Regions from separate parts of the Pseudocitrobacter faecalis genome, predicted to be linked through region 3. Evidence: predicted binding sites of a transcription regulator. Region 3 holds the regulator's gene; each other region holds the start of a gene.
What was found. Region 3 encodes Fur, which represses iron uptake genes when iron is present. Its sites were predicted from a motif close to ATAATAATGAGAACNACTATCAA; they were not measured.
Positions count from the first base shown of each region.

Region 1 (4,203 bases), 1.5 Mb from region 3:
AGGTGGATGACAGCATGGACGCGGCAACGCTCGCCAATCGCGAAATTCTCTTTATGCAACTGCTGGTGCTTCTGCGTCGTGGGACGCAGGTTGCAGGCGGGATGGATAGTGACGCACGGCTGAACCAGTTAATGGCCTGGCTGGAAGAACATTTTGCAGAAGATGTCTGCTGGGAAGCGCTGGCGGAGCAGTTTTCGCTGTCGCTGCGTACGCTCCACCGCCAGCTTAAACACTCGACGGGCCTGACGCCGCAGCGTTATCTGAATCGGCTGCGTTTGATTAAGGCCCGCCATCTGCTGCGCCATAGCGACGAAAGCGTGACGGATATTGCCTATCGCTGTGGCTTTGGCGACAGCAATCATTTCTCTACTCTGTTTCGTCGGGAATTCGACTGGTCACCGCGCGATATTCGCCAGGGGCGCGATGCCACCTTGCAGTAACGCGGCGGCTATCAACGTTTTCGCAACGTAGAACTGCGACAATGGTGCGTTATAAGTCGTGAGGGATGGCAGTGTCGGGTCACTTAGTTCTGCGAAAAGAGGAATTCTTTGCCCGCCCCGGGCAGGCGGTGGCGGTGGCCGATCGTTATCCGCAAAACGTCTTTGCCGAGCACACCCATGAGTTTTGCGAGCTGGTACTGGTCTGGCGCGGGAACGGCCTGCACATGCTCAACGATCGCCCTTATCGCATTACGCGCGGCGATCTCTTCTACATTCGCGCGGAAGATAAACACTCCTACGCTTCCGTTAACGATCTGGTTTTACAAAATATTATCTACTGCCCTGAGCGACTGAAGCTTAATCTGGACTGGCAAAGCTACTTACCCGGCCTGAACGGTAGCGCCTGGACACCGCACTGGCGGATGGGCAGTAACGGTATGACCCAGACGCGGCAAATCATTACCCAACTGGAACATGAAAGCCGCAAAGATGAACCGCTGGCGAATGAAATGGCCGAGCTGCTTTTTGCGCAACTGGTGGTCTCTTTCAAACGTTATCGCTACGCCACGGATAATCTGGAAGCGACGCAAAGCGAGGCGTTGCTCGACCGCTTGCTGAGTGCGCTTGCCGGAAGCCTAAACCGGCCTTTCTCGCTGGATCGCTTTTGTTCGCAGGAAGGGTGTAGCGAACGCGCGTTGCGCCAGCAATTCCGTCAGCAAACTGGCATGACCGTGAATCACTATCTGCGTCAGCTGCGCATCTGCCACGCGCAGTATTTATTGCAGCATACAGATTTGATGATCGGTGAGGTGGCGATGCAGTGTGGCTTTGAAGACAGCAACTACTTTTCGGTAGTGTTTAACCGCGAGGTGGGGATGACGCCAGGTCAGTGGCGTCATCGTAACGGAGTGGTTGCCTGATTAACTCGCCATACCCAGCCCAACAATATTCGCCGCGATGATAATCACCACGCAGCCGACACTCAGAACGCCGACCGGACGGCGACCTGCGTTGCTCCACTCTTTCAGCACCAGCCCAACCAGACCGCCGCAAAGCACGTAGAAGCTCATGTGCAGCATCCAACTGATGTATTCATACTGCGCCGGGATTTTGGCGTGGCCCCAGGCGTAGAAGAAGAACTGCAAATACCACATCAGGCCGCCCAACGCAGAGAGTAATACGTTGGTGATGATCAGCGGTTTTGCCAGCGAGAAGTCAGCTTTTACCGACAAGGTTTTCACTTTTGCCAGACGAATGAAGCAGAAGCCGAGGTTAATCAGCGCGCCGCCGCCCATGATAACGACGTAGCTTGGCAACGCGACGTAAAGAGGATCGACGCCCAGCGCGGCAGCGGCTTCGTGCATCGGTTTTGCGGCGCTCATCGCGAATGACATCCCCGCTGAGAAGATGCCGCACATTACCGCCAGTACCAGTCCTTTCTTGAGGTTAAAGTCTTCCGCTTTAATGCCCATGTTGCGCTCTTTCAACTGGCCTGCGCGCGTGACGATGCCTACGCCAATCAGCGCAACCAGCACGCCGAGCAGCGTCATACGGCCACCTTTGGTGTTGATCAGTACATCAAAGCTACCGTTCAGAATCGGCGTCATTAGCGTGCCGACAATCAGCGTAATGCCAATCGCAATCCCGATGCCCATTGACATGCCGAGATAGCGCATCGTCAGACCATAGTTGATATTGCCAATCCCCCACATCGCGCCGAAGAGAAAGACCGGCATCAGGGTTGAGGCACTAAACGAGCCGTAGTAGGCCCAGAAATTGGGTAATAGCAGGGCACTGATTGTCCAGGGAAGAATAAGCCACGATACGGTGCCGCCAACGGACCACATCGTCTCCCAGGACCAGTGTTTGACCTTCTTGAAGGGGGCATAGAAACAGGCTGCACTGGCTGCGCCTATCAAATGCCAGAAAATGCCCATCATAATCGCATTATTCATTATTGTTTCCTCAACGGTTTATTGTTGGTTCAGGCGTCCTGCCAACTCGTTGAGCTTAAAAAGTATGCGATTTAATAACCTTCCGTTAATTGCCACGGTGAATCAAAAAATGACCACCAGAGCAATGTCGTAGTGAGTGGCTTCACACTTTTACATTCTGTGCAGAAAGCGAGGCGGTTGTGCCTTTTTCATTGATAGGCAATGCTTTTCTGCGCTATAAGCCCCGTAAAATCAGGCACATAACAAAATGTTATAACCTTATAAAAACTACGGCATTGATAATCATTTTCAATATCATTTAATTAACTATAATGAACCAACTGCTTACGCGGCGTTAACACTTTGCCGCCCGACAATAATGGAGAAGATTATGAGCTATACCCTGCCATCACTGCCTTATGCATACGATGCTCTGGAACCGCACTTCGATAAGCAGACGATGGAAATCCATCACACTAAACACCACCAGACCTACGTGAATAACGCGAATACCGCGCTGGAAAGCCTGCCGGAGTTCGCTTCCCTGTCTGCGGAAGAACTGATCACCAAACTGGACCAGATCCCGGCTGAAAAAAGAACCTTCCTGCGCAACAACGCCGGCGGCCACGCGAACCACAGCCTGTTCTGGAAAGGCCTGAAAAAAGGCACCACCCTGCAGGGTGACCTGAAAGCGGCTATCGAGCGCGATTTCGGTTCCGTTGACAAATTCAAAGAAGAATTCGAAAAAGCGGCGGCGACCCGTTTCGGTTCCGGTTGGGCATGGCTGGTGCTGAAAGGCGACAAACTGGCTGTGGTTTCTACCGCTAACCAGGACTCCCCGCTGATGGGTGAAGCTATCTCTGGCGCTTCCGGCTTCCCGATCGTGGGCCTGGACGTTTGGGAACACGCTTACTATCTGAAATTCCAGAACCGCCGCCCGGACTACATCAAAGAGTTCTGGAACGTGGTGAACTGGGACGAAGCTGCTGCACGTTTCGCGGCTAAAAAATAAGTTCTGAGCTCATAGTAAGCCCCTGAAGGTTTGCCTTCAGGGGCTTTTTTTTGTCCTGATTTTAAGGAAAAGATTGAATTTCCCCCTGCAACCAGCGAGCCTTTAAGCAGTGATTCCGAGGAGCAGGGTGACGAAATGCATTATCCGGTTGAGGTTTTTATTGGCACGATCCGCGACTACGACGGCAGCCGCCCGAGTGCGATTGCCAAAGTGCAGGTAGACGGCGAGCTGACGCTGACTGAGCTGGGGCTGGTGGGCGATGAGCAGGCAGAGAAAAAAATCCATGGCGGGCCTGAGCGCGCGCTGTGCCACTATCCCCGCGAACACTACGCAGAGTGGATGCGCGAATTTCCAGACCAGGCCGATCTCTTCTATGCGCCTGCGTTTGGCGAAAATCTTTCCACTCACGGTTTAACCGAAAAAGAGGCTTTCATCGGCGATATCTTCCGCTGGGGCGAGGCGTTGATTCAAATCAGCCAGCCGCGTTCACCCTGCTTTAAGCTGAACTACCATTTTGGCATTGCCGATATGTCCTCGCAGATGCAAAGCCGGGCAAAAGTAGGCTGGTTGTATCGCGTAGTCGCACCGGGGCCGGTGTCGAGCGATGCACCGCTGGAGCTGGTTTCGCGGCTAAGCGACGTTTCCGTGCATGAAGCGGCAGCGATTGCGTGGCATATGCCGTTTGATGAAGAGCAGTATCATCGGTTGATGTCGGCTGCGGGGCTGTCAACAAGCTGGACAAGAACCATGCAGAAGCGGGTACTTAGCGGCAAAATTGAGGATAATTCGCGCAGATTGTGGGGGAAGTAGGGTTACT
Region 1 is NZ_CBDDNJ010000002.1:4,536,011-4,540,213, forward strand. It holds gene rhaS (HTH-type transcriptional activator RhaS) at 1-440, shown strand, start outside; gene rhaR (HTH-type transcriptional activator RhaR) at 512-1,360, shown strand; gene rhaT (L-rhamnose/proton symporter RhaT) at 1,361-2,395, opposite strand; gene sodA (superoxide dismutase [Mn]) at 2,766-3,386, shown strand; gene yiiM (6-hydroxyaminopurine reductase) at 3,522-4,196, shown strand.
Region 1: the regulator Fur is predicted to act here: its motif matches at 2,671-2,693, upstream of sodA (superoxide dismutase [Mn]).

Region 2 (4,203 bases), 1.3 Mb from region 3:
CATTGCGGTCGAATCCGGCGGCAACCCGAATCTGGTCAGTAAATCCAACGCTGTTGGCCTGATGCAGTTGAAGGCCTCGACCTCCGGGCTGGACGTCTACCGGCATATGGGCTGGCGCGGTCAACCGTCCACCAGCGAGCTGAAAAACCCGGAGCGTAATATCTCTATGGGCGCGGCTTATCTGAGCATACTGGAACATGGCTCGCTGGCGGGCATTAAAGACCCGGAAGTGATGCAGTACGCGCTGATGGTCTCTTACGCTAACGGCGCGGGCGCGCTGTTGCGGACGTTCTCCTCCGATCGTAAAAAAGCTATCAGCAAAATCAACGATCTGGATAAAGACGAGTTCTTCGAACACGTTGTCGAAAACCATCCGGCTCCGCAGGCACCGCGCTATATCTGGAAAATGCAGAAAGCCATGGATGCGATGTAGTTAATCGCGAACCTTACTGGCGCGTTCACGCGCCTCTCGCTCCAGCGAAAAAATGATGCGCTGGAGCGAGCGTTCCACCGCCGGGTTAACGTTCAAAAATCGAAAACTCAACCGCGGCGTACTGACGGTTTCGTTTTTATGATCGACCACTGTGCGCTCGCTGACCGCAATCAATTGCGCATCAAAATGGAATTTTCCCCATTGCCCCATATCCAGCTCCAACTGAGAAAAACGCATTCCCGGCTGTAAATCACCTTCCGGCTGGCTATCCAGCAGCGCGCCCATTCCTCCCAGCGACAGGTCAAAAATTCGAAAGCTCAGCGCCTGTTTTCCGGGGAGCTGCACTTTGCCAAAGTAGGGCGGATGCAGCGGGGCGGTGATGCGGAAATATTCACGCCGCTGAATAAACCAGAGTGTCGGTGGAACGGGAAGAATGAACGCCGGAAGTCCCTGATGTTCGCCCGCCTGCAGCTGTGTCACCGTGAACTCCATTTTAGCGCCGGCGGTTTCGGCGGTGATGGTGACGTTCTCCACGCGCTGTACCGCGCGGTTTTCGTACTCCTGACTGCCAAAATCGAGTACCAGCGCGGTTTTACTCACCTCCAGAAGGCGACTGATAAACTGCCCGCTTCCCCATGAGACGCGTAGCGGCACGTTATCGCGATGAAGATCGCGCAGAATATTCAATACGGCCAGCGGGTTTTGTTTCAGGAATTGCGAAGGGTATTGATTCATCTGCTATCTCTTCTGAAGGATAAACCGTCTGGTTGTTATCGGTTGACGCCCAGGAAACTTCAGCCACAGTGAAAAAATTTTTTTGTGCGCTTTCTGCACGGCGTGCGGGGGATAAGGGCATGTTCAGGTCAAACATATTCAACGCATGAATAAAAATAAGCGTAGCGGCGAGATTTTTAAGAGTAATTACCTATACTTGAAACATTAGCGGCGCAGAATGTCGGCGCTTTTTTTGAGGTTTTTTTAATTGGAGGATGGTAAAAATGGGTGTTATTGCCTGGATTATTTTTGGTCTTATTGCGGGTGTTATTGCCAAACTGATTATGCCGGGAAAAGACGGCGGCGGCTTTATTCTGACCTGCCTGCTGGGGATCGTCGGTGCGGTGGTGGGCGGTTGGATTGCCACCACGCTGGGCTTTGGCGATCGCGCGATGGGCTTTGATATGCACAGCTTCCTGGTCGCCGTTGTGGGTGCCATTGTCGTGCTGGTTATCTTCCGCTTCCTGCGCCGCAACAACTAAGCATCACGCTGCAACGGCCCCGTTCGGGGCCGTTCTTCTTCCTTTCTGTTGATTCTCCACAAATTTTTCTTCCGCCGGGCGTCTGGCTATTGCGCATCAAATAAAAATGAGAATAATTAGCATTCTTTATTCTAATAATTGGTCAGACAAACATTATGCGCTTCGCCTATCGTACGCTCTCGGCAATGATTGCCGTTGCACTCGCCACACCGGCCCTGGCCGACAATGCTGAAACCACTATGGTCGTGACCGGTTCACAGGGGAGCAGTGAACTGCCTGCCTGGACTAACAGCGCCACCAAATCGGCTGTCGCGGAGAGCAAAACGCCGCAGGTCATCAATACCATCAGCAGTAAAGAAATTAGCCAACGCCACGCCAACTCGGTTAATGAGATCCTGCGCTATGCGCCGGGCGTTTCGACGGAAGTGCGCGGCAGCACCAGCTACATGAGCGAATATAAAATCCGTGGCTTTACCGTCGACAATGAATTTTATAACGGCCTGCAACTGCCCTATAACGTCAACGGCAACACCAAAGCGCGTATTGACCCGCTGCTGATTGAAAACGTGGATATTCTGAAGGGGCCGTCTTCGGTGCTTTACGGCAACGGTTCGCCGGGCGGGCTGGTGAATATTCAGGGGAAAAAGCCGCAAACCGAGCAGCGCACGGAAGTAGGGTTTAACACCGGTACCCGCAACCTGAAAGAGGGGTATCTGGATTCTACCGGACGTATCCTCGACAGCGACTGGAGCTACCGCCTGCTGGGTAAAGCGCGTGAAGGCGACGACCAGCCGCACACCACGCGTTACGAAGATTACCTGGTTGCGCCGAGCGTCACCTGGCAACCCGATAATAAAACACGCCTGACATTTGACGCGCTGGCGCAAAATACGCCAAGCCTGACGCCGTCCAATCCATTACCGCTTTCGTATCTGCGTTCCAGCTACGCCGGGCGTCGCGACTTTGCGGGTGATAAGTGGAGCGGCTTCGAGCAGCGCCAGTGGATGGTGGGGTATAGCTTCGAGCATGAATTCGACAGCGGTTGGGGCATCGCCCAGAAAGCGCGTTATTTTGATATCGATACCCATCAGCGCAGCGCCTATTCCACCGGGAATGCGGGCAGCGCAAACGTGTATGAACTGAACCGCTTTGCTTATACTACCGATGAAGATCTGCACAGTTTTAATATCGATAACCAGGTTACCAAAACCTTCGCGCTGGGCGACTGGCAGCATCACCTGCTGGCGGGGTTCGATTACCAGAAACTGAATTCGCATTATAACTATCGCTACGCCTCGACCACGCCGGGCATCGATATGCTGCATCCGGATTACTCGCAGATCACCAGCGATAATTTAGGGCTTTACTCCGCGCAGAAAAACCGTCTTTCTTACAACCAGAAAGGGTATTACTTCCAGGATCAGGTGGAGTTCGGCGGCCTGAATATTCTAGGCAGCATTCGCTATGATGAGTATCAGTCGGCTACCACGGATTATCTCAATGACCAGCAAAAAGCGTGGATCTCGCAGGATCGCGTCACCAAACGCCTGGGCGCACTGTATGCCTTTGAAAATGGGTTATCACCGTTTATCAGCTACTCGGAAGGTTTCCTGCCGGTATCGCCGCGCGGCAATTTGACCGCGCAGGACGTGAAACCGACCACCAGCAAACAGGTGGAGGGCGGGGTGAAATACCTGCTGGCAGAGTACGCGACGACCTTTACCGCCTCGGTGTTTAACATCCGCCAGAAAAACGTGGTAAGCGCAGACCCAAGCTGGAACTACCGCCAGACAGGGGAGATTGAATCGAAAGGCGCGGAGCTCTCTGTCGTCAGTCGTCCAACGGACAACCTCAACCTGATTGCCAACTACGCCTATACGCACGCTATCAACACGGAGGATGAAACTTATGAAGGCAAACGCCCAACGCAGGTGCCGGAAAATGCGTTTAACCTGTGGGGCGATTACACCTTTGATGGCAGCTTGTTAAGCGGCCTCACTCTGGGCGCGGGGGTGCGCTACACCGGGCCGATGGAGATTTCGCCGGCCAATAACGAAGGCAAGCTGGGCGGTACGACGCAGTATGATATGGCGATATCGTACGATATGTCGGCCCTCGACAGCAGCCTGAACGGCTTGATGCTGAAGGCCAGCGCGCAAAACCTGACCAACAAAGAAACCTTCAGCTGCTACGACAGCACCAACTGCTGGATTGGCCGCGATCGCACGGTGCAGGTGGGGGCGAGTTATACGTTTTGATGGTGAGGATTTTTCCCCCTCACCCTAACCCTCTCCCTCAGGGAGAGGGGACCGACCGAGCCGGTTTTACAGACCTGCGCTGGTTTTCTCCCTCTCCCTCAGGGAGAGGGGACCGACCGAGCCGGTTTTGCAGACCTGCGCTGGTTTTCTCCCTCTCCATCAGGGAGAGGGCGGGGTGAGGGTGCCCTACCTCGCCGCCTGCACTGGCGCATCCGGCACCGTATCGCACGGTTTCTCTTTCGGGCAAATCAAATCC
Region 2 is NZ_CBDDNJ010000002.1:1,661,407-1,665,609, forward strand. It holds gene emtA (membrane-bound lytic murein transglycosylase EmtA) at 1-433, shown strand, start outside; gene ycgR (flagellar brake protein YcgR) at 434-1,168, opposite strand; gene ACOXYR_RS08730 (GlsB/YeaQ/YmgE family stress response membrane protein) at 1,432-1,689, shown strand; gene ACOXYR_RS08735 (TonB-dependent siderophore receptor) at 1,845-3,947, shown strand; gene ACOXYR_RS08740 (alpha,alpha-trehalase) at 4,134-4,203, opposite strand, start outside.
Region 2: the regulator Fur is predicted to act here: its motif matches at 1,790-1,812, upstream of ACOXYR_RS08735 (TonB-dependent siderophore receptor).

Region 3 (4,203 bases):
TAGCTCTCTACCAGAACGTCCTGTGGCGCGTCATGCATGCAGCGTAAATTACGCGTGTGTTGCGAATTTCCTCCGCGCCACTGGCGGGGTGCCGCTTCCAGCATGAGCACCGAAGCACCCGCTTCGCGAGCCGTCAGGGCGGCGCATAAGGCGGCATTTCCGCCGCCGATCACCAGAACATCAACCATCTTCAACCTCATTACACTTTAACTTTTTGTTAAATTTGTAATTGAAATGTACATGGCTAATTTGCAAGAGCGCTATGCTGGGTTGCTAAACAGGGGTTTAGTTAAGGTAAAGCGTTGCGCCCGGCCACTCTCCTTCCTGAACGAGTTCACGCATGACTTTGGTGAGTACGACGCGGGTGGCAAGGCCTGCGGGGGTCAATTCATTATCCGATAAACTGACCAGAAAGTTGGGGCGGCTAAGTATAGGATTGTGGATCGGGATCACTCTCAAGACTTCATTATCAAGATGCGAAACGGCAGCGCCAGGCTGAAGCGTGGCCCCCAGACCGTTTCGCACGGCCTGCATTAACAAGGCAAGACCATCAATCTCTGAGACGATATCAAGATGTATGGCGTGTTCCCTGGCCATTGTTTCTAATCTCCCACGCAGTCCGTGGCCCAGGCTCGGCATAATGAGGGGGATACCAGACAGCTGTATCGGTGATAGCGTGTCATCGGCAATGTTATCAAGCAGGGTATGGTGGGCAATGAGAAACAGTCGCTCTTCCAGGATAGGCCTGGCGCTCCAGCGAACGATTTTTTCCTTTTGAAAGACAATGGCTAAATCAATCTGACGGGTATTTATCATTCGCTCCAGATTGCCGGAAAGGCTTTCGACAACATGCAGACGCACGTCGGGGTAGCTTTCACGCATGGCTTTCATGAAGGGGATACCGAGAATAGAGGCGGTACTGGGTGCCATGCCTACGCTGACGTGTCCGGAAAGGCGTGCTTCTCTGGCGGCGAGAATCGCATCATCGGCATGGCGGATAGCCAGTTGTGCCTGTGAGAAAAAAGCTAAACCCGCATGGGTCGGCGTCACACCGCGTGACGTCCGCTGCAACAGACGAATGGCGAGATCGTTTTCCAGTCGGGTCATCTGCTGGCTAAGTGCCGAAACGCCAATATTCAGATCGAGGGCCGCACTACCCATGCTGCCGGTTTCGACAATGCGGACAAAATAGCGTAACTGGCGAAGCTCCATCTCACTCTCCAAAAGGTGGGGGATTTTACATTAAAGCAACATTAGCGGAGAGGGAAGTGAGAAAAAGGAAGTACACACCAATAAAAAAGCCAACCCGAAGGTTGGCTTTACAGAATCCTGAAGATAATTACTTCTCTACGCCATCGTGCGCGTGTTCATCTTCGCGGCAGTCACCTTCAGCGCAGTGACCATACAGGTACAGGCTGTGGTTGGTTAAGCGGATCCCGTGTTTCGCAGCGATTTCACGCTGGCGGGCTTCGATGGAATCATCGCTGAATTCGATAACTTTGCCGCAGTCGAGGCAAATGAGGTGATCGTGATGGTGTTGCTGAGTCAGTTCGAAAACGGACTTGCCACCTTCAAAATTATGGCGTGTAACGATGCCAGCGTCATCAAACTGATTGAGAACGCGATAGACGGTCGCCAGACCAATCTCTTCACCCATGTCGATCAGGCGTTTGTATAAGTCTTCCGCACTGACATGGTGATTGTCTGGTTCCTGAAGCACTTCCAGGATTTTTAACCGGGGAAGTGTGACTTTCAGGCCAGCCTTCTTTAATGCGGTATTGTTGTCAGTCATGCGGAATCTGTCCTGTTGCTAAACGATTGACTTCCAAACGCGGAAGTAACACAGAGAGTGCACCGAGTGTAATGCGTCTCATTATAGAATGACGCCTTCTAAATGAAAACAGCAAGACCTGGGCGAATAAAGATATCGAAAACGAGGCTTGACCTGCAAACTCGCTAAATTCAGAAGATATTGTACAGATTTACGCTCAAAAGTTAAAAAATTGTAGCTATTATTTTGATTGCTTCTACCTATTAATGCGGCGCGATTTAACAATCACGCCGCATTAAACATCAGGCGTTTTTAATCTCTTCCAGATGCAGCTCTTCAGAAATCTGTTTAACCCATTTTTCTACACGTTCAGCGGTCAGTTCCGGCTGACGGTCTTCATCGATAGCCAGACCCACGAAGTGATTGTCATCGGCCAGGCCTTTAGAGGCTTCGAAGTGGTAACCGGCCGTTGGCCAGTGGCCGACGATGGTCGCACCGCGCGGTTCAATGATGTCGCGGATAGTACCCAGCGCATCACAGAAGTATTCCGCGTAGTCTTCCTGGTCGCCGCAGCCGAACAGTGCAACAAGTTTGTCATTGAAATCAATTTCTTCCAGAGTCGGGAAGAAATCGTCCCAGTCGCACTGGGCTTCACCGTAATACCAGGTCGGAATACCTAACAGCAGAATGTCGAATGCAGCCAGGTCTTCTTTGCTGCTCTTGGCAATGTCATGCACGTCGGCAACGTCTTTACCAAGCTGTTTCTGAATCATTTTTGCAATATTTTCGGTATTGCCGGTGTCGCTACCAAAGAAAATGCCAACGATTGCCATGAGTTAAATAACCTCTTGAAACTTAATGATATGGTGGTGGCGTATTGCCCACAGATAAGGGCAATCATAGCAGAACAGAGAAGGGTGCGGAATCAGCAATCGTACCGGACTGCACACTCTGCTACATGAAAGCGGGATTTTACGTAATTTTCAGAGCTTTTCCTGCGCGCGGAGCACGGCTAACTGGCTCATCAGAATCTCTTCGATAAGCTCGCTGCGACTCATATCGCGCGCGGTTGCCAGTTCGTTCAGGGCATCTACCGCGTCGTTATTGAGTTTCAGTTCGACGCGCTTCAGACCGCGAACTTTATCGCGTTTTAATTGATTACGCTTATTGATGCGCAGCTGTTCGTCACGCGAAAGCGGATTGGTTTTGGGTCTTCCCGGCCGACGCTCATTTGCGAACAAATCAATTGTCGTGCGGTCCGTTTGTTCTTTTGCCATGATTCAGAGTGACTTCGGGGAAACAAGCTACCGGGAAACGCCCGGTGCAGACAGCGCGCAATCATACATCAGTGCAACCGACACGCCAACGACCACGGCCATAATGGCGCGCGGTCGTTGAGTTTTTAATCAGTCTGCTAAATAACGGCGGATGGCGCGCAGTACCGCGTCCGGTTTTTCAGCATGCACCCAGTGACCGGCACCAGCGATAACATGTGCACGCGCCTGCGGAAATTGCGAGAGCAGGTCGTCACGGTAAGCTTCGGTAACGTAAGGCGAATTCCCCCCGGGAATAAACAGTGCCGGCTGATCCCACGCCGGAATCGTCTCCCAGCCGACGATGTGCGGGTATTGATCCCACAGCACCGGCACATTAAAGCGCCACTCGCCGTCAACAAATGACTTCAGCAGAAACTGAATCACGCCTTCTTCGGCTAAAAATTCGCGCATGACGGTTGCGGCCTGCTGGCGTGAGGAGACGCCCGCGCGGGTGACGGCGTTAATCGCCGCAAAAATCTCATCGTGGCGACGCACATGATAGTCCACCGGCGCGATATCAATAGCGACCAGATGCTCGATACGTTCCGGGGCCAGGGCGGTCAGGGCCATCACCGCTTTACCGCCCATCGAGTGACCAATCACCGTGGCTTTCTCAATGTTGTGGGCGTCGAGGGTATCCAGTAAGTCTTGCGCCATCGCCGGGTAGTTCATCTCATCTGCTCGCGGCGAAAGACCGTGGTTACGCATATCGACTTGCAGGATATCGTGGTCGGTCACCAGGTCGCGTGCCAGCACGCCGAGGTTATCAAGGCTGCCAAAAAGGCCGTGAACGAGCATGATGGGGGAATTATTGTGCAGGTTTTGTGCAGATTGCGCTCGGGTATTCAATTTCATAGCAAAGTTCTTTTTTTCGCTCTGTCGGGTTAGGGTATTATGTTGGACATTCTCACATTCAGGGGCAAGATACGATTTTTATCCCATTTTTGCCGCTATCCTGGTATGACGCTATCCGCTGTTGGGTTTTGAACATATAATCCCAGCAACTTGTATTCAGAAAAATTATTGCACTGGATTAAGATGAAAACGATCGAAGTTGATGACGAACTCTATCGCTATATTGCCGCCCACACACTGCACATTGGCGAGAGCGCATCC
Region 3 is NZ_CBDDNJ010000002.1:2,987,457-2,991,659, reverse strand. It holds gene tcuA (FAD-dependent tricarballylate dehydrogenase TcuA) at 1-188, opposite strand, end outside; gene tcuR (tricarballylate utilization LysR family transcriptional regulator TcuR) at 286-1,212, opposite strand; gene fur (ferric iron uptake transcriptional regulator) at 1,340-1,792, opposite strand; gene fldA (flavodoxin FldA) at 2,074-2,604, opposite strand; gene ybfE (LexA regulated protein) at 2,755-3,048, opposite strand; gene ybfF (esterase) at 3,178-3,942, opposite strand; gene seqA (replication initiation negative regulator SeqA) at 4,126-4,203, shown strand, end outside.